Regions from separate parts of the Acutalibacter sp. LFL-21 genome, predicted to be linked through region 2. Evidence: predicted binding sites of a transcription regulator. Region 2 holds the regulator's gene; the other holds the start of a gene.
What was found. The regulator HrcA, encoded in region 2, represses chaperone genes, less so after heat shock. The targets are predictions, from matches to a motif close to TGTTAGCACTCNNNNNNNNNGAGTGCTAACA.

Region 1 (14,872 bases), 220 kb from region 2:
GCGGGCAGCGGCATTGCCGCTTGCCCTGGCAATCTGCACGTCCCGCAAAGGGATTTTCAGGCGCCAAAAAAGCCCCCGGCAAACCGGAGGCTCTTTCGTCTCAAAGCAGTTTTATCAAAACTCCACCTTAGTGCCGCCCGCCTGGCGGATGGACAAGGTGTAGCAGACGCCCTCGCCAAAGACTTTCTCCATGGCGGCACGGTACTCCTCCAGGCGCGCCAGGGGCACATAAGCCTGGATGGTCCCCGCGAAGCCGCCGCCGTGAACGCGCCAAGCGCCCTCTCCCTCCAGAAGCTTTTCCGTGAGGGCCAGGGCCAGGGTCAAACCCTGCTCCTGGGGGTCCACCACAGCGAAGACGTTTTGCAGCCGCTGGAAGGAGGAACGGCCGGAGGAGAGCACCATCCCCTTGAAAGCCTCAAAATCCCCGGCGCGGAGAGCTTGGGCCTCTTCCCAGGCCAGGCGGTCATCGTCGAAGAAGTGCATGGCCCGCAGCACGGCCCGGTCGCCGGTCTGCTTGCGGATGTCGCCGATATGTTCGTAGAACTCCTTCTCGTCCACTTCCCGCAGGAACTTCTTGCCGAAATAAGCGGCCACTTGCTTCATCTCCGCGGGAATGGCGGCGTACTCGCCGGTGAGGTTGGCGTGGTTGCCGCCGGTGTCCACCACGCAGAGAGCGTAGCCCTGGTCACTGATGTCGAAGTCCACCTTCTCGATGACGGGAGCCTCCGGGTCCTTGAAGTCGATGGAGGTGAAGCCGCCCACAGAGCTGGCCATCTGGTCCAGCAGGCCGGAGGGCTTGCCAAAGTACACGTTTTCCGCATACTGGGCGATCTTGGCCGCGGTGACCGGGTCGATCTGCCCATCGTTGTACAGGTGGCTGAGGATGGTGACGATCAGGACCTCAAAAGCGGCGGAGCTGGAGAGGCCGGAGCCTTTGAGAACCCGGGTCATGGTGAATGCCTCGAAGCCGCCAATCTTGTAACCCAGCTCCTTGCAGCGGGCGCACACGCCACGCAGCAGAGCGGCGGAGGTGCCCTCCTCCTCAGGATGGACGGACAGGTCGTTCAGGTCCACCATATCCAGCTTGGGGTATTCCGCAGACTTCAGCACAGCGATGCCGTTCTCTGTCTTGCGGGCATAGGCCGCGGCGTCCAGGTTCACCGCGGCGGCCAGCACCCGGCCGTGGTTGTGGTCGGTGTGGTTGCCGCCCACCTCGGTGCGGCCGGGGGCGCTGAAGTATTCGCCGCCTGCGTCGCTGCCGAACTGCTTGGCAAAGCCCTCCCGCAGGGCCTGGTAGCGGGGCCGCTGGGAGGCAGCCTCCTGCTGATACAATTCCTCGAATTTGCAGATCATATTCTTTCCGCCTTTCTCTACTCGCTTTTTATCATCTGGAGGAGCTCCTCCTCCGTGAGCACAGGGATTTCAAGCTGAAGGGCCTTCTCCAGCTTGCTGCCGGCCTCTTCCCCGGCCAGCACATAGCTTGTCTTTTTGGAAACGGAAGAGGTGACCTTACCCCCGTTTTCCTCGATGAGCCGGCTTGCCTCCTTCCGGCTCATGGTGGGCAGGGTGCCGGTGAGCACGAAGGTCTTGCCCGCCAACAAGGTGCCCTTGGCCTCCTGCTGCTGGGCGGCCATATTCACCCCCAGCTCCTTAAGGCGGGAGACCAGGGCCCGGGCGGACTCCTTCTGGAAGAAGGCTGCCACCTCTTGAGACATGATGCCCCCAAAGCCCTCGATCTGGGAGAGCTCTTCCTCCGGGGCGTTCTGGATGGCCTCCATGGTGGGGAAGGCCCCGCAGAGCACCTGGGCCGCCTTGGCCCCAATGTGGGGGATGCCCAGGGCATACACCAGCCGGTACAGGTCGTTCTGCTTGGAGCGCTCCACCGCGGCCACCAGGTTCTCGGCGCTCTTTTTGCCGAAGCGGTCCAGCTTTTCCAGCTGGGCCACCTGCAGGGTGTACAGGTCCGCCGGAGAGGCCACCATCCCCGCCTGGAGCAGCTGCTCTAAAATGGCGGGGCCCAGGCCGTCGATATCCATGGCGTCCCGGCTGGCAAAGTGGATGAGGTTGCGCAGCAGCTGGGCCGGGCACTGGGGGTTGGTGCAGCGGGTGGCCGCCTCCCCCTCCACCCGGGTGACCCGCTCCCCACAGGAGGGGCAGGTCTCCGGCAAGTGATAGGGCTGGGAGCCCTCAGGGTGGGAGAGCACCGCCACCACCTCAGGGATAATCTCCCCGGCCTTGCGCAGCACCACCCGGGAGCCCACACGGATGTCCTTCTCCGCGATGAAATCCTGGTTGTGGAGGGTGGCCCGGCTGACAGTGGTGCCCGCCAGGGTCACGGGCTCAAAACGGCCGGTGGGGGTAAGCACGCCGGTGCGGCCCACGTTCACCTCGATGTCCAGCAGGGTGGTCTCCTTCTCCTCTGGGGGATACTTAAAGGCCTCGGCCCACCGGGGGAACTTGGCGGTGCTGCCCAGCTCTTCCCGCTGGGCGAAGTCATTGACCTTGACAACAGCCCCGTCGATGGGGAAGTTGAACTCACCCCGCTTGTCCCCGATCTCCTGGATGAAGGAGAGGATCTCCTCCATATCCCCGGAGGTGCGGTACAGGGGCGGCACGGGAAAGCCCAGCTTCCCAAGCCACTTCAGGGACTCGTCGTGGCGGGAGAGGGCATGGCCCTCCACCTGCTGGACGTTGAAGACAAAGATGCTCAATTCCCGCTGGGCGGTGATCTTCGGGTCCTTCTGGCGCAGGGAGCCCGCCGCGGCGTTGCGGGGGTTTTTAAAGGGCTTCTCTTCCAGAAGCTCCTGCCGGGCGCAGAGGCGCTGGAAGCTCTGGTCGGACATGTACACCTCGCCCCGGACCTCCAAAAATGGGACGGGCTCCCGCAGAATCTTGGGCACGGAGCGGATGGTGCGGATGTTCTCCGTCACATCCTCGCCGGTGACGCCGTCCCCTCGGGTGGAACCCCGGACAAACAGGCCGTCCCGGTACTCCAGGGCCACGGAGAGCCCGTCGAACTTGGGCTCCGCCACATACTCCACGTCCCCCACGGCCTCCCGCACCCGGCGGTCGAAGTCCCGCAGTTCCTCCTGGGAGAAGGAATCGTGGAGGCTCTCCAGGGGCACCTGGTGGACCACCTCGGCAAAGGTGTTGTACACCGCCCCGCCAATTTTCTGCGTGGGGGAATCCTCCGTGACCAGTTCGGGATACTCCCCCTCCAAGGTCTCCAGCTGGCGGTAGAGCTGGTCATACTCAAAGTCGCTGATCTCCGGGTCGTCCTCCGTATAATATTTCCGGCTGTGGTAGCGGACCTGCTCCCGCAGCTCCGCCAGCCGGCGCTGTGCTTCTTGTTTTTCCATAGCTTCGTTCCTTCTATTGATTTTCCAAAAGGGCCATTTCCGGCACCTGTCCCACCAGCACCGTCTCTGCCAGCACGGTGGAGGTCTCCACCTGGGCCTGGGTTTGAAAGCGCTGGGACTGGGAATAGGCCTGCACTGTCACCGTCATAGTGACCCGGTGGCAGCTCTGGTTGATGCCAGCGGAGACAAACTCCGTGTGAAAGGACAGGTCCGCCGCGGCCTCCAGGTTCATGGACAGGGGCACGGGAAAGCCCCGGCCGTTGAGCAGGGCAATGCCCGTCAGGCTGCCCGCGGGAACCTCCACTGTCACGCTGCCGTTGAGGGTCTCCTCCAAGCGCTCCAGCACCTGCACCCGCAGGGCGTTCAATGCCGCGGCGTCGGTGTGGACGGCCAGGGGCGCCCCGGCTTCGTCACGCTCTACGATGACGAAAGCCTGCTCTTCTTCCAGCGCCTGGGCCACCGCCTGGTTTACGCAGGAGAGCACGTAGCCCCGGGCGGCCTCCTGGGTCAGCTCCTCCGAGATGGAGCCCAGGCCCCATTCGGAAAAGGACAGCCCCCCTGCCAGCAGGGCAGCCGCAAAGGCCAGCAGCGCTTTTCCCTTCCCCTTCCGTCTTCCTCCCCGGCGGCTCAGCCGCAGCCTATGTATCGTCCCGCTCATGGACTCACCTCCACCTTCCATCCTACGCGGGGAGGCATGTTCAGGTGCGGGCGGGGATATCAGCCCCCTAAGAGCTTATGTAGGCGGCGGATGGTCTCCGCCACGGGCAGGCCCACGATGTTGGGGTAATCCCCCTGGATGGACTGGACCAGCACCACGCCGATGCCTTCGATGCCGTAGGCTCCGGCCCGGCCCCGGGACTCCCCCAGGGCCACATACTCGGCGATCTCCTCCTCTGTCAGAGGGTAAAAGGTCACCCGGGTGACCTGGTGGAACAGGTCCATCCGGCCGTGAATCAGCAGGCACACCCCGGTGATGAGCTCGTGGGTGCGGCCGGAGAGGCGGCGCAAAGTGGCCTTGGCGGCCTCGTCATCCTTGGGCTTGCCCAAGATCAGGCCGTCGATGCTCACCACAGAGTCCGCGGCGATGATGGGCGCCTCCGGGCGGAGGGCCTGTACGGCCTGCCCCTTGCGCTGGGCCAGAGCCTCCACGGTCTGGGCGGGGGTGTAGTCCGGGGGAACGGTCTCGTCCACGCCGGAAACCACCACCTCGAAATCCAGGCCCGCCTGCTCCAACAGCATCTTCCGGCTGGGAGAGGCGGAGGCCAATATCAGTTTTCGTTCAATCTTCAAAGCCATTGGGATTCATCCTTTGCCAGCGCAGAGAGTCCGCGCACATGTCGTCTAAGGTCTTTTCCGCCTTCCAGCCCAGCTCCTCATAGGCCCTGGTGCAGTCGGCGTAGCAGGCCGGGATATCCCCGGGCCGGCGGGGGTCGATGACGTAGGGAATATCTTTGCCCGCCGCCTTGGAAAAGGCCTGGATCATCTCCAGCACGGAGTAGCCCTTTCCGGTGCCCAAATTGTAGATTTTGGTCCCGGCGAAGCCCTTTTCAAACAGGGGCAGCACAGCGGCGTGGCCCTGGGCCAGGTCCACCACATGGATATAATCCCGCACGCCAGTGCCGTCAGAGGTGGGATAGTCGCCGCCAAAGACGTGGACTTTCTCCCGCTTGCCCACCACGGTTTGGGTGATATAGGGCACCAAATTGTTGGGGATGCCGTTGGGGTCCTCCCCGATCTTGCCGCTCTCGTGGGCGCCCACCGGGTTGAAGTACCGCAGGAGCACCGGGTGGAACTCTGGGTCCGCGTGGGCGCAGTCGGTGAGGATGCGCTCGATCATCAGCTTAGTGGCGCCATAAGGGTTGGTGGTGGAGAGGGGAAAATCCTCCCGGATGGGCACAGAGGCGGGATTGCCGTACACGGTGGCGGAAGAGCTGAACACAAAGTTGCCCACGCCGAACTCCTTCATCACCTTAAGAAGCACCAGGGTGGACATCAGGTTGTTGTCGTAATATTTGAGAGGGATGGAGACAGACTCCCCCACGGCTTTCAGGCCGGCGAAATGGATGACCGCGTCGATCTTCTCTTTCTGAAAGACTTGGCGCAGATGTTCTTCATCCCGAAGGTCATATTGATAAAAGGCGGCTTTCCTGCCGGAAAGCTCCTGGATGCGCTGCACAGCCACGGGCTTGCTGTTGCAGAGGTTATCCACAATGACCACCTCATGGCCTTGCTGAAGCAGGACAATACAGGTGTGGCTGCCGATATATCCGGCGCCGCCGGTGACAAGGATCCTCATAAGCGAACACTCCTTCCCGATTTTCAGCTGGCGCCCTTTAAAGGGCGTGCCTGCCATTGTGACTATTATAAGGGAAAAGGGCCGGAAAATACAAGGCGTTTCCGAGATTTCCCACGGAAAGTGGAAATAAACCGCCCCAAGCGAGGCAATACTAGCAAACGCGCAATACTTTTCCAAGGGGGCATAGTTTATGTATACGGAAGCGCTTTTATTCCTGACGGGCAGCTGCCTGTATCCTGCACTGGAAATGGCCTGGCGGGGCAGGACGCACTCTTCCATGGCGCTGGCAGGAGGGCTGTGCCTGTGCCTGATCGACCGGGTTTGCTGCAGCCGTTTGAAGGACAGGGACATGCTCAGCCGGTGCACCGCGGGGGCGGGGGTGATTACAGGGGTTGAATTTGCTTTGGGAATTCTGCTTAACCGGGTGCTGGGCCTGCGCATCTGGGACTACTCGGAGGTGCCCCTGAACCTGCTGGGCCAGGTGTGCCTTCCCTACTCCCTTCTTTGGCTGGGCCTTTCCCTGCCGGCCATTGCGCTGTGCGAGCTGCTGCACGGCACAGAAACCCCTGAATTGGGAGACCGGATACTTCTGGAAAAAAACCGTTGACTTTTCCATGGGAATATGATATCATAAATCTCGCCTCAGAGATGGAGAGGTGTCCGAGTGGTTTAAGGAGCTAGTCTTGAAAACTAGTGATCCCGCAAGGGACCAAGAGTTCGAATCTCTTCCTCTCCGCCACCTGCCAGTTCTGCTACAAGCGGTTGATAGCGTTTTTCATATTTCACCATGGAGAAGTACCCAAGTGGTGAAGGGGCTCCCCTGCTAAGGGAGTAGGTCGGGAAACCGGCGCGAGGGTTCAAATCCCTCCTTCTCCGCCAGACTGAGCCTGGACGCAATTCGCGTTCCAGGCTCGGGTTTTCTTTTGCCTTTTCGCCCGCGTTTGTAGCGAGTATTTTTCTGAACAGTCAGACAAGTTAAAAGCTGCATTTTGAGAAATCAAAATGCAGCTTTTTCGTTGTTCACGGGGGTTCAAGGGAGATCTGTTTCCTGGCGGCTAAACAGGCCGGGCCCGGGCGCGTAAAACGCCCCGGGCCCGGTTTTTCTTCTCGCTTGATTCCCTGCGCTTCTAAGCGGCGCCGCCTCCCCCTGCAGCAGGAATTTCCAAGGCGTTATGCCATCACCGTCACAGGCAAAAGGGTGTCACTTATTCCGCAGGGACAGGGCCAAGAACACGGCCCCCACTGCCATACAGCCCACGCCCAGTCCCAGCGCCGTGCCGGAGGCAAAGTCCCGAAGGGGGTCTCCCCCGCCTCTCACCAAGGCAGCCAACAGGCAGCCCAAGAAAAACAGACCCAGCCCTGCCGCCCGCTGGGGATATTCTCTCAACCAGGCCAAAGCCTCCACTGCCAGCTGCCGGAAACCCTTCTCATCCATATCATGGCACCTCGCTCTCCGGGGCGCGAACCTGCGCCCCATCCTATGCGGCGCTGCACAAGACAAGCAGGGTTCCCCTTGCAGCGCCTTTCTTTTTTCAGCATAGCAAGGGTACAGGACACCCGCAAGCACAAGCGGGTAAAATCTCTGTAAAGAAAACGCAATGCGGTCCTTCGGCCTCTCTGCCTTCGGCACAGAGGAAGTCACTCAATTCCCAGCCGCTCCTTCAGGGACAGCCGTCCCGTGGCGCCCAGGGCGCTGAGTGCCGCCCCGAAGGCCGCCTCCTCCTGGGCCTCCACCAGGGAGAGGGGCATGGAAAAGGTCTCGGCCAAGGCGCGCTGAAGGCAGGGGTTCCGGCGCACCCCGTTGCCGGAGGCCACCAGATTCTGGGGCGGAAGCCCCGCCCCCGGTTTCATCACTTGATACAAGCCGTAAAGCTCCTGGGCCATGCCGTAGAGCACACCTGCGATAAAGCCGGCGGGATGGAGGTCTTCCCGGCGGAGGCCTTGGACAGAACCACTGGCGCTGGGATCCTCCCGGGTGCCGGAAAAGGCGGTACACACCTGCCAGGGACGGCTGGGCGCCTCCTTCAGCAGGCGGGCCATCACGTCATACTGGGGCTGGTCCGGGGCTCCGGCCGCCACGGCGTACTCTCGGAAAAAGCCCTCTAAGGCGGCGTAAGCGGCGCCCCCGCACAGGGTAGAGCCCACCAGCAGGCAAGAGCTGCCCAAGAAGGGGCGGGACTCGGCGCCCGGCGCTTGGAAAGGCCGCTCTGCGTACAGGGAGATCTGGGCCCCTGTACCCACATTGACCAACAGGGTCTGGCGGGCCCGGCGGACCGAGCCCAAAAAGCTGGCCTGGTTATCCCCCAGGGAGACGCTGACGGGCACGCCCCGGTACTCTCCCAGCAGGGAGAGCTCCCCCGTGACCGAGGGGAAAAGGGCGGGGTTCATCCCCACAGACCGGGCGATCTCCTCCTGAAAAGAGCGGGAGGCGCTGTCATAGAGGCCCAGGGCCGCCGCCTGGCTCTGGTGGAGCAAGGGGCGTTCCCGGCCGGTGAGGGCCATGCCCAGCCAGTCCGCCAGGGTGCAGAAGCTCTGGGCCCCCGGGGGCACCAGGCCCATTTTCAAGTTGTACAGATGGGTGCCCATCCCATAGCCCGGGGCGCAGCGGGCGCCCTTTTCCCCCAACAGCTGGCAGGCGCTTTTACCCTGGGACAGGGGAAGCCCTCCCCGGCCGTCCTGCCAGGTGTACAGCGGGCTGAGGGCATTACCCTCCCCGTCCACATAGAGGATGCCGTGCATTTGGCCTGTCAGGCCGATGGCGGCCACGTCCGGGCACTGGTCCAGAAGGCTGTCCAGGACCTGGCGCACCCGGAAGAGAACACTCTTCGGGTCCTGGGCCCGCTCCCAGGAATGGGGGCTTTCCAGAAATCCCCCCGTTTCCAAGGTCTCCTTTCCCCATACGGTCAGGCCGGGAAAAGAAACCACATTGACGCTGATGCTGGTGGTTCCCAAGTCGATGCCAATGCTCTTCACCGTTCACGCCCCCTTCTTTGGCTTTCATTATACCGGCCGGGGCAAGGGGCTGTCAAGGCGCGCAAAAAGGCCCCCAGCCTGCGCTGGAGACCTTTTCTTCACTCGATGTGTTTTCAGCCTTTGGGGCGCATCAATACATGCCGCCCATCTCGCCGCCAGCCGCAGGGGCAGCGGGAGCGGGCTCTTTGATATCGGCCACCAGGCTCTCGGTGGTCAAGATCGTAGCAGCCACAGAGGAGGCGTTCTGCAGGGCAGAGCGGGTCACCTTGGTGGGGTCCACAATGCCGGCCTCAATCATATCCTGGAACTCGCCGGTAAGGGCGTTGTAGCCGTAGCCAACCTTGCCGTCCTTCTTCAGCTGCTCCACAATGACGGAGCCCTCGATGCCAGCGTTGGCAGCGATCTGACGCACGGGCTCTTCCAGGGCCTTCAGCACGATGGAAGCGCCGGTCTTCTCGTCGCCCTCGGTGGAATCCACATAGGCCTTCACAGCGGGGATGGCGTCGATGAGAGCGGTGCCGCCGCCGGCCACAATGCCCTCTTCCACAGCGGCCTTGGTGGCAGCCAGAGCGTCCTCGATGCGGAGCTTCTTCTCCTTCATCTCAATCTCAGTGGCAGCACCAACCTTGATGACAGCCACACCGCCAGCCAGCTTGGCCAGGCGCTCCTGGAGCTTCTCCTTGTCAAACTCAGAGGTAGTGGTCTCGATCTGGGCGCGGATCTGGCTGACGCGGCTCTTGATGTCCTCAGAGTTGCCAGCGCCATCCACGATGATGGTGTTCTCCTTGTCCACCTTCACCTGGCGGGCACGGCCCAGCTGGGAGATCTGGGTGTCCTTCAGCTCCAGGCCCAGCTCCTCGCTGATGACCTGGCCGCCCGTCAGGGTGGCGATATCCACCAGCATCTCCTTGCGGCGGTCGCCAAAGCCGGGGGCCTTGACAGCCACACAGGTGAAGGTGCCGCGCAGCTTGTTCAGGATCAGGGTGGTCAGGGCCTCGCCCTCCACATCCTCGGCAATGATGAGCAGCTTCTTGCCGGACTGGACCACCTGCTCCAGCAGGGGGAGGATTTCCTGGATATTGGAGATCTTCTTATCAGTGATGAGGATATAGGGCTCATCCAGCTCGGCCACCATCTTGTCGGTATCCGTGGCCATATAGGGGGTGATGTAGCCCCGGTCGAACATCATGCCTTCCACGACCTCGCTGTAGGTCTCAGCGGTCTTGGACTCTTCCACGGTGATAACGCCGTCAGAGGTGACCTTTTCCATGGCGTCGGCAATCAGCTGGCCGATCTCGTCGCTGGAAGAGGAAACAGCCGCCACACGGGCGATATCCTTGGTGCCGGAAACCTGATGGGCGTTCTTCTCAATGGCGTCCACAGCGACCTTGGTGGCCTTCTGCACGCCGCCGCGGAGCACCATGGGATTGGCGCCGGCAGTGACGTTCTTCATGCCCTCGCGGACCAGGGCCTGGGCCAGCAGGGTGGCGGTGGTGGTGCCGTCGCCAGCCACATCGTTGGTCTTGGTGGCGACTTCCTTCACCAGCTGGGCGCCCATGTTCTCAAAGGGGTCCTCCAGCTCCACTTCCTTGGCGATGGTGACGCCGTCGTTGGTGATGAGGGGGGCGCCGAACTTCTTATCCAGCACCACATTGCGGCCCTTGGGCCCCAGAGTGATCTTTACGGTATCCGCCAGCTGGTTGACGCCGGAAAGCAGAGCCTTGCGGGCGTCCTCGCCATAGATGATTTTCTTAGCCATAGTATGTCAAATCCTTTCTTCTCTCAAATAAAAATCAGAAATCAAAAGAATGGGATAAACGCAATTTTTATTCCACAACGGCCAGCACGTCGCTCTGCCGGACGATGGTGTACTCCTCGCCATCCACCTTCACTTCTGTGCCGCTGTACTTGGCGCAGATGACCCGGTCGCCTTCCTTCAGGTACATCTTCACCTCTTTGCCATCTACCTCACCGCCAGGGCCCACAGCGATCACGCGGGCGATCTGGGGCTTCTCCTGGCTTTTGGCAGCCAGCACGATGCCGCTCTTCGTGGTTTCCTCTGCCTCTTCCGTCTGGATGAGCACTCTGTCAAAAAGGGGTTTGATCGTCATAACACAACACCTGGGCCTGATAGTATTCTGAGATTTGCGGCCCATTCCTTTCTCCCCGCCTCTATCTGATGTTTTCGCACTCTGCGGGGGAGAATGCTAAAACCGCTGGAATATTCAGCGAAAAAGGAAATGCTCTCGTGGTCCGCCAGGGGCCCTTCCCCCGATAGGAAGGATCTGGCGTCTCGGGAATTTAGCACTCTTTATTCCCGAGTGCTAAGACTATTGTAGCCACATGGTCAGTAAAAGTCAAGGGGCTTTTTTGAAAAAATTGACTTTTAACATTCTCTTCATAAATTTCAGCCTGCTCCCCGCAAAAAAAGGGCGGCAGAGGCCGTCCATTTTACAGGGGTTTCTTGAAGTTCCGCTGGAGCTTATTGCCCGTGTATCCCAGGTTTTGGTAAAAGGCATGGGCGCCTTTCCTGGCCTCTCCGGAGACAAGGCGCACTGCCACTGCCCCTTTGGAACGGGCCCAGGCTTCTCCGGCGGACAGGAGGGCCCTGCCCACCCCCTGGCGGCGCCAGGCACTGGAGACGGCGATCCCCAACACATTCACCATGTGGCCGGCATAGAGCACATCGTACTCTTCCAGGTGAAGGTAGCCCACCACCTCTCCCCCCCATTCCGCCACAAAAATTCTATGGGCAGGGTTTGCCAGGCATGCCTGCAGCTTAACAAAGGTCTTTTCCTGGGGATAATCGTAGCCCATTTCCTCCCGGTTTAGGCGGGTAATGGCGGAACAATCCGCCAAAGCCGCCTCTCGAATGATCCGTTCCATAAAGCGCTCCTTTCCGCCTTGCCTGCTGGAACAAAAAAGGCCGCCGCAAAGCGGCAGCCCCTTGCCGGACTTACTTGTCCAGAACCCTTTTTACAGTGGCTTCGATATTTTCCGCGGACAGGCCGAACTCCTTCAGCAGGTCCACAGCAGGGCCGGAATGGCCGAATGTGTCGTTGACGCCAATCTTGGTGACGGGAGTGGGATACACCTCGCTGAGGTAAGAGGCCACAGCCTCCCCCAGGCCGCCGATGACGTTGTGCTCCTCTGCCACCACAATGTGGCCAGTCTCCTTGGCGGCCTTCAGGACCAGCTCCTGGTCCAAGGGCTTGATGGTGTGGATGTCGATGACGCGGGCGTCAATACCGGCTTCCTCCAGGGACTTGGCGGCCTTGACAGCCTCCTGCACCAGCAGGCCGGTGGCGATGATGGTGATGTCCTTGCCGTCCCGCAGGGTAATGCCTTTTCCCAGCTCGAACCGGTAATCGTCGTTGTTGTGAACGCTCTCTACAGCCAGACGGCCCAAGCGGATGTACACCGGGCCCACATACGCAGCCGCAGCCTTAACGGCGGCCTGCATCTCATAGTGGTCGGCAGGGTTGAGCACCACCATGCCGGGAATGGAGCGCATAAGGGCAATATCCTCGCAGCACTGATGAGTGGCGCCGTCCTCCCCCACAGAGATGCCTGCATGGGAACCCACCACTTTTACGTTTAGATGGGGGTAGCCCACGGAGTTGCGCACCTGCTCGAAGGCGCGGCCCGCAGAAAACATGGCAAAAGAGGCCGCAAAGGGCACCTTGCCGCAGGTAGCCAAGCCGGCAGCAATGCCGATCATGTTGCACTCTGCGATGCCGCAGTCAATAAAGCGTTCGGGGTACTTCTTTTTGAAGATGCCGGTTTTGGTGGCCTCCGCCAGGTCGGCGTCCAGCACCACAATGTCGGGGTTCGTCTCAGCCAAGGCGGTGAGGGCTTCCCCAAAGCTCTCACGGGTGGCTTTTTTCACCATTTCAGCCATTCTGCAGCACCTCCAGATTCTCCTTGAGTTCCTTCATGGCCACTTCATATTCCTCTGCGTTGGGGGCCTTGCCATGCCAGCCCACCTGATTTTCCATGTAGGAAACACCCTTGCCCTTGGTAGTCTTGGCGATGATGGCAAAGGGCTTGCCCTTGCAGGCCCGGGCTGCGTCAAAAGCTTTCTCCAGCTCGTCAAAATCATTGCCATTCACGGTGATGGTCTCAAAGCCGAAAGCTTCAAATTTGGGTTCGAAGGGAGCGGGCCCCCCCACCTCTGCCACGGGGCCGTCGATCTGCAGGCCGTTGTAGTCCAAAATGACGCACAGGTTGTCCAGCTGATGGTGGCCCGCAAACATAGCAGCCTCCCACACCTGGCCCTCTTCGCTTTCGCCGTCGCCCAGCAGGGTGTAAACCCGGTAGTCTTTCTTGTCCAGCTTGCCGGCAAAGGCCATGCCCACCGCGGCGGAGATGCCCTGGCCCAGAGAGCCGGAGCTCATGTCCACACCGGGGGTGCCCTTCATATCCGGGTGGCCCTGAAGCATGGCGCCAATATGGCGGAGCTTTTGCAGCTCGCTGACATCAAAATAGCCCCGCTGCGCCAAAGTGGCATAAAGGCCCGGAGCGCAGTGGCCCTTGGAAAGCACAAAACGGTCCCGGTCCGGATTTTTGGGATTCTGGGGATCAATGTTCATTTCCTTAAAATAGAGATAGGTGAAGAGATCGGCCGCGGAGAGAGAGCCTCCCGGGTGGCCGGATTTGGCGTGGAACACGCCTTCGATGATGCCGAGGCGAACCTTCGCCGCGGTGACCTGAAGGTCTTTCCGTTCTTGAGCGTTCATGGCTTGTCACCATTCCTTTCCGCCGTATTCCTTGCAGTGCTCATACAGATACGATTGTATCCCATTTTGCAGAAAAAAGCAATCCTTAGTTTTCCCGGTTGCGGGGGAAGTTTTTCCGTGCTAGAATGGAGAAAACTTTGAGGAGGCGCCCACTGTGAATTATCCCTGGATCTTTGAAGAACTGGCCCAAAAGCCCGGCGCTGTCCGGGACTTTAAGGAGGAGTGGCAGTGGACCCGCTTCCAGGTGGGCGGCAAGCTGTTCGGCGCCATCTGCAAGGACGGGGCCGGGAACGACGCCCTGCTCACCCTGAAACTGCCGCCGGAGGAGAACTGCTTCCTGCGGGAACAGTACGAGGATATTCTCCCCGGCTACTATTGCAACAAGGAACACTGGAGCTCTATCAGGTTGGAAGGCAGCGTGCCGGACCACCTGGTGCGGGAGCTGATGGAAACCTCTTACCGGCTGGTGCTGGCAGGACTCTCCAAGAAAAAGCAGCGGGAAATCTTGGGGGAATAGAATTTTCCCGTATAACGGGGGCCTTGGGGTACAAAACTAGCTGTGAACCCCATTTGAAACGCCGCGCTACGCGCTAGGAAAGGAAGGTCCTCACCATGAAGGAACAGGCTGGACGCATTGGAAATCTGCCCGCCAACATCAACATTATGAACCCTGTCCCCAACAAGGACGCCAAAACCATCACAGGCCTCATCCGGAAAAACGGCAAGGTCTCTGGATATGAGCTCTCCGATGGCCGGGTGCTCTCCAAGCGGGAGGGCGTGGCCCTGGCCAAGCAGGGCGGCATCCGTGGCGTGGCCATCGCCAGCCGCAACGGCAGCGAGTACCTGCGCTCTCTGCCCGATGGCAGCGAAAGCAATAACCTGGGCGATCTGCCCACCGCTCCCGACGGGCTTCGCTGACACGCAGCCCGCCCCCACAGGCGCACAAAAAGCCCCTGGCCGGTTTCCCCGGTCAGGGGCTTTTGTATCGCGCTATTTAGAGACAGTCATCCAAAGAAGGACGATTACTCGGCCATCTTCTTCAGGCGCTCGTACTTCTCCACAGCGTACTTCTCGGCGTTGGCGAACAGCTTCTCGGCGCGGTCCGGGAAGGAACGGGTCAAGCTGTTGTAGCGCACTTCGCCCATGATGAAGTCGCGGTAGGAAGCGCTGGGAGCCTTGCTGTCCAGCTGGAAGGGGTTCTGGCCCTCGTCAGCGCGGCGGGGGTCAAACCGGAAGTTGTGCCAGTAGCCAGCGGCCACAGCCTTCTTCTCCTCCACCTGGGAGACGCCCATGCCGCCCTTGATGCCGTGGTTGATGCAGGGAGCGTAAGCCAGGATGATGGAGGGGCCATGGTAGCTCTCAGCCTCGGAGAAGGCCTTGATGCACTGGTTCATGTCGGCACCCATGGCCACCTGAGCCACGTAGACGTAGCCGTAGGTCATGGCGATGCCGGCCAGGTCCTTCTTCTTGGTGGCCTTACCGGTGGCAGCGAACTGCGCCACGGA
Region 2 (14,872 bases):
GAGAGATAAACCACACTTATGGACAACCACCGGTTGTCAGTTCGATTCTGACCAGTAGCTCCACATGGCGGCAGGGCCTGGGCCTTGCCGCTTTTCTTGTGCTGCGGGAACGGCCTTGTGCCAACAACGGGCGCCGGCGGTGAGAAAGCGTGTGAGAACTCAGAAGGGCAGGGCCCTTGCCCCTCCGGGAGGTGCCGTTATGAAAGAATATTGCGGAGAGGTCTTTTCTAAACTGGAGCTGGCAGGGGAAGAGCTCTCTGGCCTGCTGCTGGAGGACTGCCTGTTCCAAAGCTGCCGTTTTACAGAGCTTTCCCTGGTGAACTGCCGGTTTTCCGGCTGCCGTTTTGTGGACTGCAAGGTGGCGGCCCCCAAGCTGCGGGGCTGCCAGATGTTCTCTTGCGATTTTGAGAACTGCGCCCTTTCCGGGGTGGATTGGTCCGCCCTGCTGGACGAGCGCAAGAGGGAGATGGGCTTTTTGCCCTTCGACAGCCTGAGCGGCTGCTCCCTGCGCCATTGTGTGTTCTTTGGCTTGGACCTGAAGAGCTTCAACTTCTCCCGGACGGACTTGTCCGGCAGTGTGTTCGACGGCTGCCATCTGGAGGGGGCCAGCTTTCAGGAGTGCCGCTTGGGGGGAACCTCCTTTGCCCAGAACGACTTGTCCGGGGCGGACTTTCGTGGCGCGGAGGAGTATTTTTTCTCCTTGGAAAGCAACCGTGTCAAGGGGGCCCGCTTTTCATTGCCAGAGGCCGTAAACCTGCTCTCTGCCTTGGGAGTGGTCATCGAAGAATTATAACCCCGTTGGAAACGCCGCCTGTGGGCGGCTTTTTTTCTGCTGTTTTTCCCTTTGGGGCCATTCATAAACAATTTACAAAAAGCTCCTTGACTTTTGCTGACCTAGGTGGTACAGTATAAGCATGGATTAGCACTCGAAGTAAAAGAGTGCTAAAACAACCAGCGGAGGTGAAAGGCATGGAGCTTACGCCACGAAAGGAGCGCATCCTGTCCTCCGTGGTCGCCGGGTATATCAAAAGCGGCGAGCCCGTGGGGAGCAAGGCCATCGCGGACGAAGTGGGCGTTTCCTCGGCCACGGTGCGCAATGAGATGGCCGGCCTGATCGAGCTGGGCCTTTTAGAGCAGCCCCACACCTCGGCCGGGCGGATCCCCTCTCAGAAAGGGTATCGGGAATATGTGGACCACCTGATGAAGGTTCCCGAGCTGAAGGAAGAGGAGCGGCGCGCTTTTGACTCCATGCTTCTCTCCGGCTCTTACGATCCGGAGAAACTGCTGGGCCGGGCCTCCCGGCTGCTTTCGGGGGTGACCCGGTGCGTGGGAATCGCCACCACCCCCAGCGGGGATGCCGCCCGGGTAAAGGCAGTGCAGTTTGTCCAGACCAGCCGGCGCACGGCCATGCTTATCCTGATGAGCTCCGCCGGCACCATGAAGAACCGGGTGTTTCACTGTGACTTCGATTTGACCAACGATATCCTGCGGGTGTTCTTCCGGGTGTTCAACGGCAAACTGGCCGGCAAGGCGGTGGCCGATATCACTCCGGCCCTGCTGCAGGGCATTGGGGTCAGCCTGGGGCAGATGTACGTCCTGATGGGGGCGCCCATGCGGGCCCTTCTGGAAGTGGCGCGGGATACCATGGGCACCGAGGTGTTCCTGGGCGGCCAGATGAACCTGCTGTTCTACCCCGAGCTGGAGCACGGGGGTGCCCGCCGGGTGATGGATTTGCTGGAGCGCCGGGAGGACCTGGTTCTGCTGCTGCGGCAGCGTCCGGGGCATGTGGTCACACGCATTGGCAGGGAGCTGGGCCGGCCAGAGCTGGATAAGACGTCTCTGGCTGTCAGCCGCTATCTGGTGGACGGGCAGGATGCGGGGGCTCTGGCGGTTCTGGGGCCTGTTCGGATGGACTACCCCCGGGTGACTTCCGTCCTGCAATACGTTGCCGCCCAGGTGGGGCAGCAGCTCACTGTTTTGATGAAGGATGAATGACAGCGGCCGGGCCGCTGAATCCATAGAGATTATAGAAGGGAGCCGGGAACATGGCAAAGGATAAGAAGAAAGAGCCGGAGCAGACGCCGGAGACCCAGGAGCAGAAAGCAGAAGCGTCCCAGCCGGAGGAGGCTGAAAAAAAGGAATGCCCTCCGGAGGAGACCGAACTGCAAAAGCTTCAAAAAGAGTTTGAAGAGCACAAACAGCAGCACCTGCGGGTGCTTGCGGAATATGACAACTTCCGCAAGCGCACTGCTAACGAGAAAAGCGCCATCTACAACAATGCGGTCAGCGATACCGTAAAGGAGCTGCTCCCCATCGCCGACAACATCGAGCGGGCCCTGGGCCAGGAGAATGCCTCCGCCGAGGACATGAAAAAGGGTGTGGAGATGATCGAGCACCAGATTCAGGCCTGCTTTGAAAAGCTGGGCCTCACGGAGATGGGAAAAGTGGGAGAGGCTTTCGACCCCAACCTGCACAACGCCGTGGCCCACATCGAGGATGAGTCCTTGGGGGAGAACGTCATCGCCGCCGTGTATCAGAAAGGCTATAAGCTGGGGGACCGGGTGGTCCGCCACGCCATGGTCCAGGTGGCCAACTAACAGCGCAAGTCCAACACATTGACATATACGAAATCCTGTAACGATATTTTAGAGAACAAAGGAAGGTAGTTTATTATGGCAAAGACAATCGGCATTGATTTGGGTACTACAAACTCCTGTGTGGCTGTCATCGAGGGCGGCGAGCCCGTTGTTATCCCTAACGCGGAAGGCGCCCGCACCACCCCCTCTGTGGTGGCTTTCTCCAAGACCGGCGAGCGCATGGTGGGCCAGGTGGCAAAGCGCCAGGCCATCACCAACCCGGAGCGCACCGTCTCCTCCATCAAGCGGGAGATGGGCTCTAACTACAAGGTCACCATCGACGGCAAAAGCTACACCCCCCAGGAGATCTCCGCAATGGTCCTGCAGAAGCTGAAGGCCGATGCCGAGGCCTACCTGGGCGAGCCTGTCACCAGTGCGGTCATCACCGTGCCCGCTTACTTCACGGACGCCCAGCGCCAGGCCACCAAGGACGCCGGCAAGATCGCCGGCCTGGATGTAAAGCGCATCATCAACGAGCCCACCGCCGCGGCCCTGTCCTACGGCGTGGATAAGGACAACGACCAAAAGGTCATGGTCTACGACCTGGGCGGCGGCACCTTCGACGTGTCCATCATCGAGATGGGCGACGGCGTGCAGGAAGTGCTGGCCACCGCCGGTAACAACCGCTTGGGCGGCGATGACTTCGACCAGCGGATCATGGACTGGATTCTGAACAGCTTTAAGGCCGAGCAGGGCATTGACCTCTCCGGCGACAAGATGGCCATGCAGCGCATTAAAGAGGCCGCCGAGAAGGCTAAGATCGAGCTTTCCGGCGTGACCAGCGCAGCCATCAACCTGCCCTTCATCACCGCCGACGCCACCGGCCCCAAGCACTTGGATATGACCCTTTCCCGCGCCAAGTTCAACGAGCTCACCGCCGACCTGGTGGAAAAGACCATGGGCCCCGTGCGTCAGGCATTGAGCGATTCCGGCCTGTCCATCGGCGAGATCAGCAAGGTGCTGCTGGTGGGCGGCTCCAGCCGTATCCCCGCCGTGCAGGAGGCTGTGAAGAACTTTATCGGCAAAGAGCCCTTTAAGGGCATCAACCCCGACGAGTGCGTGGCCATCGGCGCCGCCATCCAGGCCGGCGTGCTGGGCGGCGAGGTCCAGGGCCTGCTGCTGCTGGACGTCACCCCCCTGTCCCTGGGCGTGGAGACCATGGGCGGCGTGATGACCAAGATCATCGACCGCAACACCACCATCCCCACTAAGAAGAGCCAGATCTTCTCCACTGCCGCTGACGGCCAGACCCAGGTGGAGGTCAACGTCCTCCAGGGCGAGCGTGAGTTTGCCCGGGACAACAAGCAGCTGGGCCTGTTCAAGCTGGATGGCATCGCTCCCGCTCCCCGGGGCATCCCTCAGATCGAGGTCACTTTCGACATCGACGCCAACGGTATCGTGAACGTGTCCGCTAAGGACCTGGGCACCGGCAAGGAGCAGCACATCACCATCTCCTCCAGCTCCAACATGAGCAAGGAGGACATCGACCGCGCTGTGAAGGACGCCGAGCAGTTTGCCGAGCAGGACAAGAAGCGCCGTGAGGAAGTGGACACCAAGAACAACGCCGAGAACCTGTGCTACACCGCTGAGAAGTTGGTTTCCGACAGCGGCGATAAGATGCAGGATTCCGATAAGAACGAGATCAACACCAAAGTGGCGGCCCTGCGGGAGACCTTGAAGAATGGCACTGTGGAGCAGATCAAGGCCGGCATGGACGAACTGCAGAAGGCTGTTTACGCTGCCAGCGAGAAGCTGTACCAGCAGCAGGCGCCCCAGGGCGGCCAGCCTGGCCAGCAGCCTCCCTATCAGGGCGGCAACCCCGGAGATAACGGCGGCGACGGCAATGTCTACGACGCCGACTACAAGGAAGTTGACTAAGGCCTTGGCTTTTTCCAAGGCATGACCGGCCAAGGATGCGGGGGCGGGAGACCGTCCTCGCGTCTTTGGGTGTTGGGGCTGGAAGGGCCCCTGGAAATTTTGCGAATTTTGCGTGAGAAAAGCAGCGAGCCTGCTGTTTGGGAGTGATGGAACATGGCGGATAAACGGGATTACTACGAGGTTCTGGGCGTGGCCAAGGGGGCCAGCGAGGACGAGATCAAAAAGGCATACCGGAAGCTGGCTAAAAAGTATCACCCGGACCTGAACCCCGGGGACAAGGATGCGGAGTCCAAGTTCAAAGAGGTCAACGAGGCCTACGAGGTTCTCTCCGACCAGGAGAAGCGGGCGCGCTACGATCAATTCGGCCACGCGGGGGTGGACCCCAATTTCGGCGGCGGCGCGGCGGGAGGAAACCCCTTCCAAGGCGCGGGCTTCGATTTTACCGATATCTTCGACAGCTTCTTCGGCGGTGGCTTTGGCGGCGGGCGCCGTCAGAACCCCAATGCCCCCCGGCGGGGCAGTGATGTGCAGGCCAACATCGCCATCTCCTTTGAAGAGGCCGCCAAAGGCTGCAAGAAGACCGTCACTTACTCTCAGATTGAGGACTGCGCCGACTGCCATGGCACCGGCGCTGCGGCAGGCACCAGCCCCAAGACCTGTGAGCACTGCCACGGCACAGGGCAGGTGCGCATCAGCCAGCGCACGCCTTTCGGCGTAGTGCAGTCCACCCAGACCTGTGACCGCTGCGGCGGCACGGGCAAGGTGGTGGAAACCCCCTGCAAAACCTGCGGAGGCAAAGGCAAGGTCCGCCGCCGGAAAAGCCTGGAAATCACAGTGCCGGCGGGTATTGATGACGAGCAGATTTTAAATGTGGGGGGCCATGGCAACGCGGGATCGAACGGTGGGCCTGCCGGGGATCTGCATGTGTATATCTCCGTGCGGCCGCACCCCATTTTCGAGCGCCGCGGCAACGATGTCTGGTGCGAAATGCCCATCACCTTCACCCAGGCTGCCTTGGGCGCTGACGTGGAGGTGCCCACCCTGGACGGCAAGGTCAGCTACCACGTCCATGAGGGCACCCAGCCGGGCGATGTGTTCCGCCTGAAGGGCAAGGGCATCCAGGGGCTGAATACCCGGATGCGGGGGGACCAATACGTCCAGGTCACAGTAGAGGTGCCTCGGAACCTTTCTAAGCGCCAAAAGGAACTCCTTGGTGAGCTGGACAAAGCCAGCGATGAGAAGAATTATCAAAAGCGCAGAAGCTTTTTTGGAAAGCTGAAAGATCTGTTTGGAGAATGAGGCCCAAAGGGCCCCGGCAATTTGCCGGGGCCCTTTGCTTTGTGCGGTTTTTCCTCTTTTTTCAATAAAAAATGTGCCGCTGCCTTGCAAACCTAGGCAGAACATGGTACAATTGTTGCAATATCAACTATTTTGAGGAGTGGAGAACGGTGCGATTTATCAATCCCGCAAAGGTCTGCAAAGGCATGGAGATGGGGGACATCCCTCCTAGCCGGGAGATTTTAAAGACCACTCTTGCGGTGGCCTGGCCCTCTGTGCTGGAGTCCTTTTTTGTCAACCTGGCCGGCATGGTGGATACGATCATGGTGGGGACCATGGGGTCCTATGCCATTGCTGCTGTGGGGCTGACCATCCAGCCCAAGATGCTGGGCCTGGCCCTCTTCCTTTCGCTGAACGTGGCTGTTTCGGCCATTGTGGCCCGCCGCAAAGGCGCCGGAGACCGGGAAAGCGCCAACCGGGTGGTGCGCATGTGCCTGCTCATCACTTTGGGAATGACGGCCCTCACCAGCGCCGTATTCGTTGCCTTTGCCGGCCCCATAGTGCGGCTGGTGGGCTCTCAGCCAGACACCCACGAATATGCGGTGGAGTATTTGCAGATCATCATGGGAGGCCAGGTGTTCAACACCGTCAGCCTGGTGCTGAACGCCGCCCAGCGGGGGGCGGGGAACACCCGCATTGCCATGGTCACCAACCTGATCTCCAATGTGGTCAATGTCATCTTCAACTACCTGCTCATCGGCGGCAACCTGGGCTTTCCAGAGCTGGGGGTGCGGGGCGCTGCCATCGCCACCGTGCTGGGCACGGTGTGCGCCTGTGCCCTGAGCATCGCCTCTGTCCTGCGGAAGGACAGCTTTATCAACCTGCGCTCGGTTAAGGGGTGGCTGCCAGAGCGGCAGAGCGTGAAGTCCATCGGCAACGTGTGGTCCAGCTCTTTGGTGGAACAGGTGTGCCTGCGCATCGGCTTTTTGCTGTTCTCCATGACAGTGGCCCGTCTGGGCACCACAGAGCTGGCTGCCCACCAGATCGGCAGCAATATGATGAGCATGTCCTTCTCCTTCGGAGATGGCCTCTCCGTGGCGGCTATCACCCTTATCGGTCAAAGCCTGGGACGCCAGCGGCCGGACATGGCCAAGATCTACGGCAGCGTGTGCCAGCGGCTGGGCCTGTGCTGCGCCTGTGTGATGGGCTTTATCTACTTTTTCTTTGGCAAAGAGATTTTCCTCCTCTACTCCAACGACCCCGTCATCCTGGATTACGGCGCCATGATTATGCGCATTCTCAGCGTAGTGCTGTTTATGCAGATTGAACAGGTGGTGCAGTTCGGCTGCCTGCGCGGTGCGGGAGACACCAAGTTTACAGCGCTGGTCTCCTTCATCAGCGTCACGTTTATCCGTCCCGGTGCCAGCTGGCTGCTGTGCTACCCCATCGGCCTGGGCTTGATGGGCGCATGGCTGGGCACCGCCCTGGATCAGCTGGTGCGGTTCCTGCTCACCTTCTTCCGGTTCCGCAAGGGCAATTGGACGAAGCTGAAGCTGTGACCGTCTTTCCTGAAAGGAGAATGTGCCCATGAAGCAAATCCTTTTGGTGCCCGATTCCTTCAAAGGCACTTTGACCTCCCGCCAGGTGTGTGAGACCATGGCGGAGCAGCTCCACCTCGTTTTCCCAGAGGCGGACATCACCAGCCTGCCCGTGGCCGATGGGGGAGAGGGCAGTGTAGAGGCCTTTTTGGCCGCGGCTGGGGGAGAGCGGGTGGAACTCCCCGTCACTGGGCCCTTCGGAGAGCAGGTACGGGGCTTTTACGGCCTCCTTCCTGATGGGGAAACCGCTGTCCTCGAGATGGCCGCCTGCGCCGGTCTCCCTCTGGCGGAGGGCCGCCTGGACCCGGAGCGGGCCACCACCTACGGCGTAGGAGAGCTGATTTTAGACGCGATTCGCCGGGGGCGGCGGAAAGTCATCCTGGGCCTGGGGGGCAGCTGCACCAACGATGGAGGCGTGGGCGCTGCCGCGGCTCTGGGGGCCAAGTTCACCCGGCAGGACGGCACGGAGTTCCTGCCCACCGGCGGCACTTTGCAGGAGATTGCCGCCCTGGACTGCACCCCCGTGGCCAAGGCCCTGGAGGGGGTGGAGCTGGTGGCCATGTGCGACATTGACAACCCCCTGTATGGGGAGAATGGGGCAGCCTATGTGTTCGCCCCCCAAAAGGGCGCGGATGATCCCATGGTAGAGCGCCTGGACCAAGGGCTGCGCCATCTGGGCCAGGTGGCCGGCCGGTGCCTGGGGCGGGACCTGTCCCAGATGCCCGGGGCCGGGGCAGCGGGGGGCTTGGGCTTCGGCATGGCGGCCTTCTGCGGGGCCCGGCTGCGCATGGGCATCGACGTGGTGCTGGACACCCTGGGCTTTGATAAGCGCCTTCCCTCCGCGGACCTGGTGTTCACCGGGGAGGGGAAGATTGACTTTCAAAGCCTGCGGGGCAAGGTGGTCTCCGGGGTATGCGGCCGTGCCAAACGGGCCGGCGTGCCGGTGATCGCCGTGGTGGGGCAGATAGGCCCCGGGTTTGAGCCCATGTACGACCAGGGGCTTTCCGCCGTGTTCAGCGTCAACCGGGCGGCCCAGCCCTTCTCCGAGAGCCGCCACCACGCCCGGGAGAACCTGGCCCTGGCTATGGAGAACATCGCCCGCACCCTGGCCCTCCGGCCGGGGAACGTATAAGGCTATCCCCGTATAGGATGAAAAAAGCCGCCCAAGGGCGGCTTTTTTATGTCCCCCTGACGGGGGACAACCCTCCTGTCAGCGGAGCGGCTGGATATAAAACAGGATCTTCGTGATATATTCGCTTTCAACTTGGGTGGTGATGTAGTCGTTGACGCAGAATTCGTAGGAATCCGAAATCAGCCGCAGCCTGTGTTTCCTGCAATAATCCAGCAGGCGTTCGTAGGAGCGGCCGATGGAAGGGTAGTCCCCCACATGATAGGTGGACACGCACTTTCCGGGAGGGAGCTGGCGCAGGTTTTGGGCCCGGTCCGTCCGGTCGGTGGTTAAAAAGGCGGTGGAGGCCTGGGTATACCGCTGGCTCAAAATGTTCTCCCGGGGCACGATGACCCCGCTTTGAAAAAAGATGGGTACCCCACGCTGGAATGCCTCAGCGAAGCATTGCTTGGTGGAGATGCTCACCTCCCGCAGGGAGCCGGGGGACTGCACCGGCCGGTAGAGAATGTACCGCAAAGGCGCTTCCTCCAGGGCCACTGCCTCGTCCCGGTGGAGCTGGGCTTCCTCCAATAGGTCGCACCGCTGGGCCAGCCTGCCGCGGATATGCCGCAGCTCCCGCATCTGTCCGTCGATGACAGAGAGCTGCTGCCGCAAGGTGGAAAGGCTGCTCTTGGTGGTGTAGTGTTCCAGCAGTTCCCGGATTTTTTGCAGGGAAAGGCCGCTTTTTTTCAGGATAAGAATGGTGTCCAGTTCATCCAGTTGGGCAGCGCTGTAATAACGGTAGCCGTTCTGGGGGTCCACATAAGCGGGCTTAAACAGCCCCGTTTTATCATAGAAGATCAGTGTCTGCTTGGAGATGTTTTGATAATGGGACAGTTCCCCAATGGAAAAAAGCTCGTCCATAAAAACCCCTTGACAATATAGTTACTATATCCCTTATTATAGCCTTAGCAAGGGAATTTTGCAAGGAGGCGTTACTGTGCCATTTTTCTCCCGAATAAAATCCAAACTTTTGGAAGGGCTCACCTGGAAAAGCCTGTGTTTCATTGTTCTTGGGGCTGCCATAGCCACCTTTGGAATTCACAATATCCACCAGCGGACCGGTATCACAGAAGGGGGCGTCATTGGCGCCATGCTGCTGGTGGAGCATTGGCTGGGCTTTTCCCCGGCTTACATCACCCCTGTGCTGGACGTGGCCTGCTATCTGCTGGCCTTCAAATACCTGGGGTTTTCCTTTATCCGCACCTCTGTGCTGTCCACAGCCTGTGTGTCCCTGTTCTACAAGCTCTGGGAACAATTCCCGCCCATGCTGCCGGATCTGTCCGATCATCCCCTGGCAGCGTCCGTGCTGGGCGGCTTGTTCGTGGGTGTGGGCGTGGGGCTTATTGTGCGGCAGGGAGGCTCTTCCGGCGGGGATGACGCCCTCGCCTTGGTGATCTCCAAGGTAACTCGGTGGCGGCTTTCCTTTGCCTACCTCTTCACCGACCTGACGGTGCTGCTGCTCTCCCTTTCATACATTCCAATCACCCGTATCGCCTTTTCCCTGGTTACTGTTACGCTGTCTTCCTTCCTCATCGACAAAGTGACAGCTTTTCAGCCGCCCTGTTCTAAGCAGTGTGGGGAAGGCGTGTAAATCCCTCCATATAAAATAACCAAGCGCCCCTGTCTGTGATGGACAGGGGCGCTTGGTTATTTCCGTAGAAGCCTAGGCCGGCTTTATTTCACAAAGATGCAAATTCTATGCAAATGGTTCACCCATTCACATAGAGCTTTCTTATTTCCCGTTTACTTGGCATAGGTCAGTATTTTTACAATACTTCTTTATGCTTCTCTGCCATAAGGCCCCTCTTTCTATTTGCTGTATCGCTTACGCTGCCTCCAAGCAGGAGAGCATGTTCATCAGCAGTGTTACACCTTCGGCACGGGTGAGGGTGTTTTGAGGGCCCACGGTGCCGTCTGTGTAGCCGGCAAGAATGCCCAGGTCCTGTGCCTTGGCCAGGGGCGCTCGCGCATAGGCGCTGATTTGGTCCGCATCGGTGAAATCCGGTTCTTCCGCTTCGGAGAACACCCCTTGGCTTTCTAGGTATTGGATCATCATGGTGGCGGCCTGCTCACGGGTGACACGGGACTGAGGGGCAAACTCCGTGTCGGAAATGCCCTGAACCACTCCGTTGTCATAGGCCCAGCTCACGGCTTCCGCGTACCAGTCCTCAGGGCGGATGTCCTCAAAGGGCAGAGACTCCGGCGAGGCATCTTCTCCGCCTGCCGCCTTGTACAGCACGGTGGCGAACATGGCCCGGTCCATCGTGCCAGAGGGCTCGAAGAAGGCCTCCGATACGCCAGAGACGATTCCCAGATCGGCTGCCTGCATCACGTCCTCCAAATACCAAGCGTCTCCCCGCAGATCCACAAAGCGGTCCCCCTCAAACAGCGCATAGATGCGGGTGTCGCCTGTGGGGGTCAAGGTGTAGGATGGCTCCTGGCTGAGGAGCACCCTGTTGGGAGAGTACCACCCCACCACGGGCAGGTCGCCCGCAGAGGAGAGGGTGGTCTCTTCGCCCCCCACACACGTGCCGCCGCCCTCCACCTGCCCAGAGCGGGAAGGGATCACCGTCACATTGGCAACACGCACCCGGGGCGCGTCCACGGGGAGCATGCTGGCGTCCCGGGGGCCATTGGCGGATGTCTCCTGCTGGTAGCGCCAAGCGTTGTCCATGGAGATGCCAAAATGGTCGTAGAGGATGTAGCCGTAAATCCCTTTGGAGCGCCAGTCCTGCTGGCCGTCGAAGATGTAGTTCTTCCCGCCCAGCCGCAGCTCGGTCCAGCCGTGGTGGCCCGTCCAGGTGCCGATGCGCAGGATGCCCGTGTGAACGTAGCTCTCCACCCCCACATACCGGGCCATCACCGCGAAAAGGATGCCCCAGTCGTAGCACACGCCGGTGCGGGCTGTCAGCATGTGATAGGCACGATAGATCATGTCGATGGGATAGGCCTGGGGAAGGCCGGTCTCATAGGTCAAGTCGTAGGTCAGCGTGAAGCAGTCGTAGGCCGGGGCGTAGTTCTGCGAGTACCCGTTCCAGCTGTAGTCGATGTTGTTTACAGTCCATTCGTACAGGCCCTTCAGGGTGGTGTAGGTATCTTTCCCTCTGTAAGGGGCCACCAGTTCTTCCAGCATCCGGTCCAGCTCCACGTAGCCCGTTTTTTGGGGGTAGAGCGGCTCCGCGTTCATCAGTGCCTTAACTTGATCCAGGCTCATGGCGTCCCCAGCGGCGCTGGCGCTCACCGGCAGGGCCGTCAGGCACAGGAGTACCGCTAATAGCAGGGCTGCCAGGCGGCAGTGCTTTTTCCTCATACAATATCCCTCCTCGGTAGATCGGAATTCTTTTCCGCCGCATAAGAAAAGAATACTGCACAGTGCATGGAATTGTCAATTGGTTTGGCGGGAATTTGTCCATGTTTTGTGAAAGGGGAGAGGGCGCCCCGTGGGTGAGGCGTTCCTGCGCGCCACGAAATCCTGCGTAAGTGTGAGAACACCCATCCGGAGGCTTTTCCATGCCCGCGGCAGGTTCCTAGAGGGAATTGGCTGGTTTGGCGAAAAACAGTCCGGATTTTTTACTTGCAAAAATAGACATAAATAAAATTATGTGTTATAATCCAGACAAGAAATTCAAAGAAGGGGCATGCCCCTTCTCCTGTTGGGAACCCAACAGGATCTATCTATGTGATGCGCAAAGGAGGAAACACAGATGAAAAAACTCATGTCCGTGTTGCTGGCATTGGTTCTCGTGCTGGCAATGGTCCCTGTTGCGGCCAGTGCGGAGTCAACAGAGTTACCAACACCCGTTGATGGCGTGATCACGCTTACGGAGAATGTGGAGCTGAGCTCTAGCTATGAGGTAACGGGAAGCCTTACGTTGGATTTGAACGGATTTACAATTTCAAATTCCGGGGATCTTGTGAGCAATGCGGACGCTTTGGCTTATCTGTTCCGCATTGATGAAGGCGCTTCGCTAACCCTGCGGGATAGCTCCTCTGGTGGGGTTGGTTCGCTTTCTGTGGACAACGCTAGAGGCATTTTGAACAATGGCACATTCATCATGGAGTCTGGCAAGATAGAGGCCACTTCAACACAAGCTGTTGTTGGGGAAACTACTGATAATTCCAAATGGGGATATTGCGTTGTAAATGCTGTAACCAAGGACTCTTTCGCTAACAATAAAGAGGTTGTTTGCGAAATCCGAGGTGGTACCCTGGAGAGCGATGCTTATGGTATGTATATCCAGGGGGCTGGTGTTCCTGGGACAGGGTTAAACGCAAGCGGAACGGAGACAAGAAACGATTTGATGTTGGTTACCATTTCAGGTGATGCAGAAATCACTGCCAGTATGGCCATTGGAACCAATGCCAGCAGCGGCCAGTTTGCGGGCTTTACGCTGGATATTGAAGGTGGAACGATTCATGGCAGAGATAATGTGAACTCTGAAACAGATGACGGCTGTGCGCTTTACTTGCCTGCGGTAGGTATTTCAAATATTTCCGGCGGTACCATTTCCGGCGGACAAGCAATTCGTATTTGTGCTGGCGAGTTGAACATTACCGGTGGACAAATTATCGGTACTACGGTAGGAGATGACTCGGACCTCATTGCAGGCGGCAGTGGTGGCACCCAGGGTGCTATTGTTGTCGGTAAAGCTAGCAGCGGTTATGTGGGAAATGTTAATGTTCATATCTCTGGCGATGCCGTGGTTACCAACACTGCCGAAGACGAGGGAACGAAACCTGCCATTGTGGTCTCCGACAAAAACATGAGTGACAATTCCATGGGATATGATGATTTGGCAATCACTGTCACGGTGGATGGAACGGAAGGAGCAGAAATTAGCGGAGACGTTGTCAAGGTTTCCAATCTGACCACAAGCACAACCACGCAAGATGGCGGAAACACTTCTCTGACCATCTCCAACACTACCGTAAGCGGTAATGTGACAAACCAGAGCAAGACTGGCTTGACCATTCGTGATACAACTATCAATGGCAATGTAAGCAATACCAGTGAAGGTTCTACAGCAATTCTGGGTGATTCTACTGTCAGTGGAAACATAGATGACTCTTCAGATGCTGGTGCAACTGGCACAATCTTCAATGAAAAAGATCAGAATGATGAATCTGAGATTGTCGCAATCAACGAAACCACTGCCGTAACCTATACGGATTTGGCAGCCGCTATTTCCGCGGCCAATGACGGCGATACTATTCGGCTGGTAAAAGATTTTACCTTGGATGCGCCTGAAACAGGCATTTCTTCCGGCCAAGGAGCTGTCAATATCACAAAAGACATCACGTTGGACGGCAACGGCAAGACCATCACTGCGGGGGAGCATTATGTTCTGAACAGTGGGGATACTCGTGGTGAATATCATGTCATCAATGTAATGGATGGCGCAAATGTCATTATCCGGGATTTAACCATTGATGGTGGTGTCACAGGGGAAGTCAGTTCGACTACTGGGAGTGCGCCTCGTTCCGGCATCAATGTTTTCACAGCTAATGGTAGTGAAAACAACCGCACGACTGTGACTTTGGAAAACGTGGAAGTCAAGAACTGTTCTACCTATGGCGTTACCTCGCTGGGCTCGAATTTGACCGTCAACGGCCTGACCACCAGCGGCAACCTTTGGGGTGGCATCAATCTGGATAACAGTACCTCTTCCGCTATTGGCGGCACCTTTACGATGACTGATGGAGATATCGGGGAAGAGAAGTCTCTGTATATTGAAAATTCTAAAGGCAACGGGGATGGACAATCTGCTTCCATTTCCGGCGGCACCTTTGCTGGTTCCGTCTCCGTGGCAAAGCAACAGGATGGAACAACAGATGTGAACGGCGTGGACCTCTCCATCTCTGGCGGTACGTATGAGAACAACATCAGTGATTATTTGGTTGGGAATTTGGTTTGGAACCCCGTGACAGGCGAAGTTGGTACACCCTCCACCCCCGGCGGCGGCACACCCTCCGAGCCGGAAGAGCCCACCTGGCCCTTCACGGACGTGACGGAAGGGGACGACTGGTTCTATGACGCCGTGGCCTATGTATACGAGAACGGCATCATGGCCGGCACCGGCGAGACCACCTTTGAGCCTGGCATGCTGCTGGACCGGGCTATGGCTGCCCAGTTGTTCTACAACCTGGAAGGCAAGCCCACTGTGACCGGCGATTCTACCTTTACCGACGTGACCTCTGGCCATTGGGCCGTGGACGCTATCACCTGGGCCGCCCAGAACAGTGTGGTGGCGGGCATTGGCGGCGGTCTGTACGATCCTGACAGCAACGTGACCCGTGAGCAGTTCGCTGTG

Region 1: the regulator HrcA is predicted to act here: its motif matches at 10,928-10,958, upstream of ODJ80_RS06105 (co-chaperone GroES).

What each region holds. Positions count from the first base shown of each region.
Region 1 is NZ_JAOTNT010000004.1:95,176-110,047, forward strand. It holds gene ODJ80_RS06050 (galactokinase) at 115-1,353, opposite strand; gene ligA (NAD-dependent DNA ligase LigA) at 1,371-3,359, opposite strand; gene ODJ80_RS06060 (sporulation protein YunB) at 3,373-4,017, opposite strand; gene ODJ80_RS06065 (Maf family protein) at 4,077-4,655, opposite strand; gene galE (UDP-glucose 4-epimerase GalE) at 4,639-5,655, opposite strand; gene ODJ80_RS06075 (putative ABC transporter permease) at 5,846-6,262, shown strand; tRNA gene ODJ80_RS06080 (tRNA-Ser) at 6,306-6,394, shown strand; tRNA gene ODJ80_RS06085 (tRNA-Ser) at 6,445-6,534, shown strand; gene ODJ80_RS06090 (hypothetical protein) at 6,857-7,090, opposite strand; gene ODJ80_RS06095 (sedoheptulokinase) at 7,294-8,628, opposite strand; gene groL (chaperonin GroEL) at 8,759-10,387, opposite strand; gene ODJ80_RS06105 (co-chaperone GroES) at 10,455-10,739, opposite strand; gene ODJ80_RS06110 (GNAT family N-acetyltransferase) at 11,080-11,514, opposite strand; gene ODJ80_RS06115 (transketolase family protein) at 11,585-12,529, opposite strand; gene ODJ80_RS06120 (transketolase) at 12,522-13,367, opposite strand; gene ODJ80_RS06125 (MmcQ/YjbR family DNA-binding protein) at 13,522-13,884, shown strand; gene ODJ80_RS06130 (DUF3892 domain-containing protein) at 13,980-14,285, shown strand; gene nifJ (pyruvate:ferredoxin (flavodoxin) oxidoreductase) at 14,390-14,872, opposite strand, start outside.
Region 2 is NZ_JAOTNT010000004.1:313,600-328,471, reverse strand. It holds gene ODJ80_RS07110 (pentapeptide repeat-containing protein) at 200-793, shown strand; gene hrcA (heat-inducible transcriptional repressor HrcA) at 970-1,995, shown strand; gene grpE (nucleotide exchange factor GrpE) at 2,046-2,597, shown strand; gene dnaK (molecular chaperone DnaK) at 2,673-4,514, shown strand; gene dnaJ (molecular chaperone DnaJ) at 4,668-5,813, shown strand; gene ODJ80_RS07085 (MATE family efflux transporter) at 5,999-7,351, shown strand; gene ODJ80_RS07080 (glycerate kinase family protein) at 7,380-8,522, shown strand; gene ODJ80_RS07075 (MerR family transcriptional regulator) at 8,601-9,422, opposite strand; gene ODJ80_RS07070 (YitT family protein) at 9,499-10,152, shown strand; gene ODJ80_RS07065 (S-layer homology domain-containing protein) at 10,387-11,871, opposite strand; gene ODJ80_RS07060 (S-layer homology domain-containing protein) at 12,266-14,872, shown strand, end outside.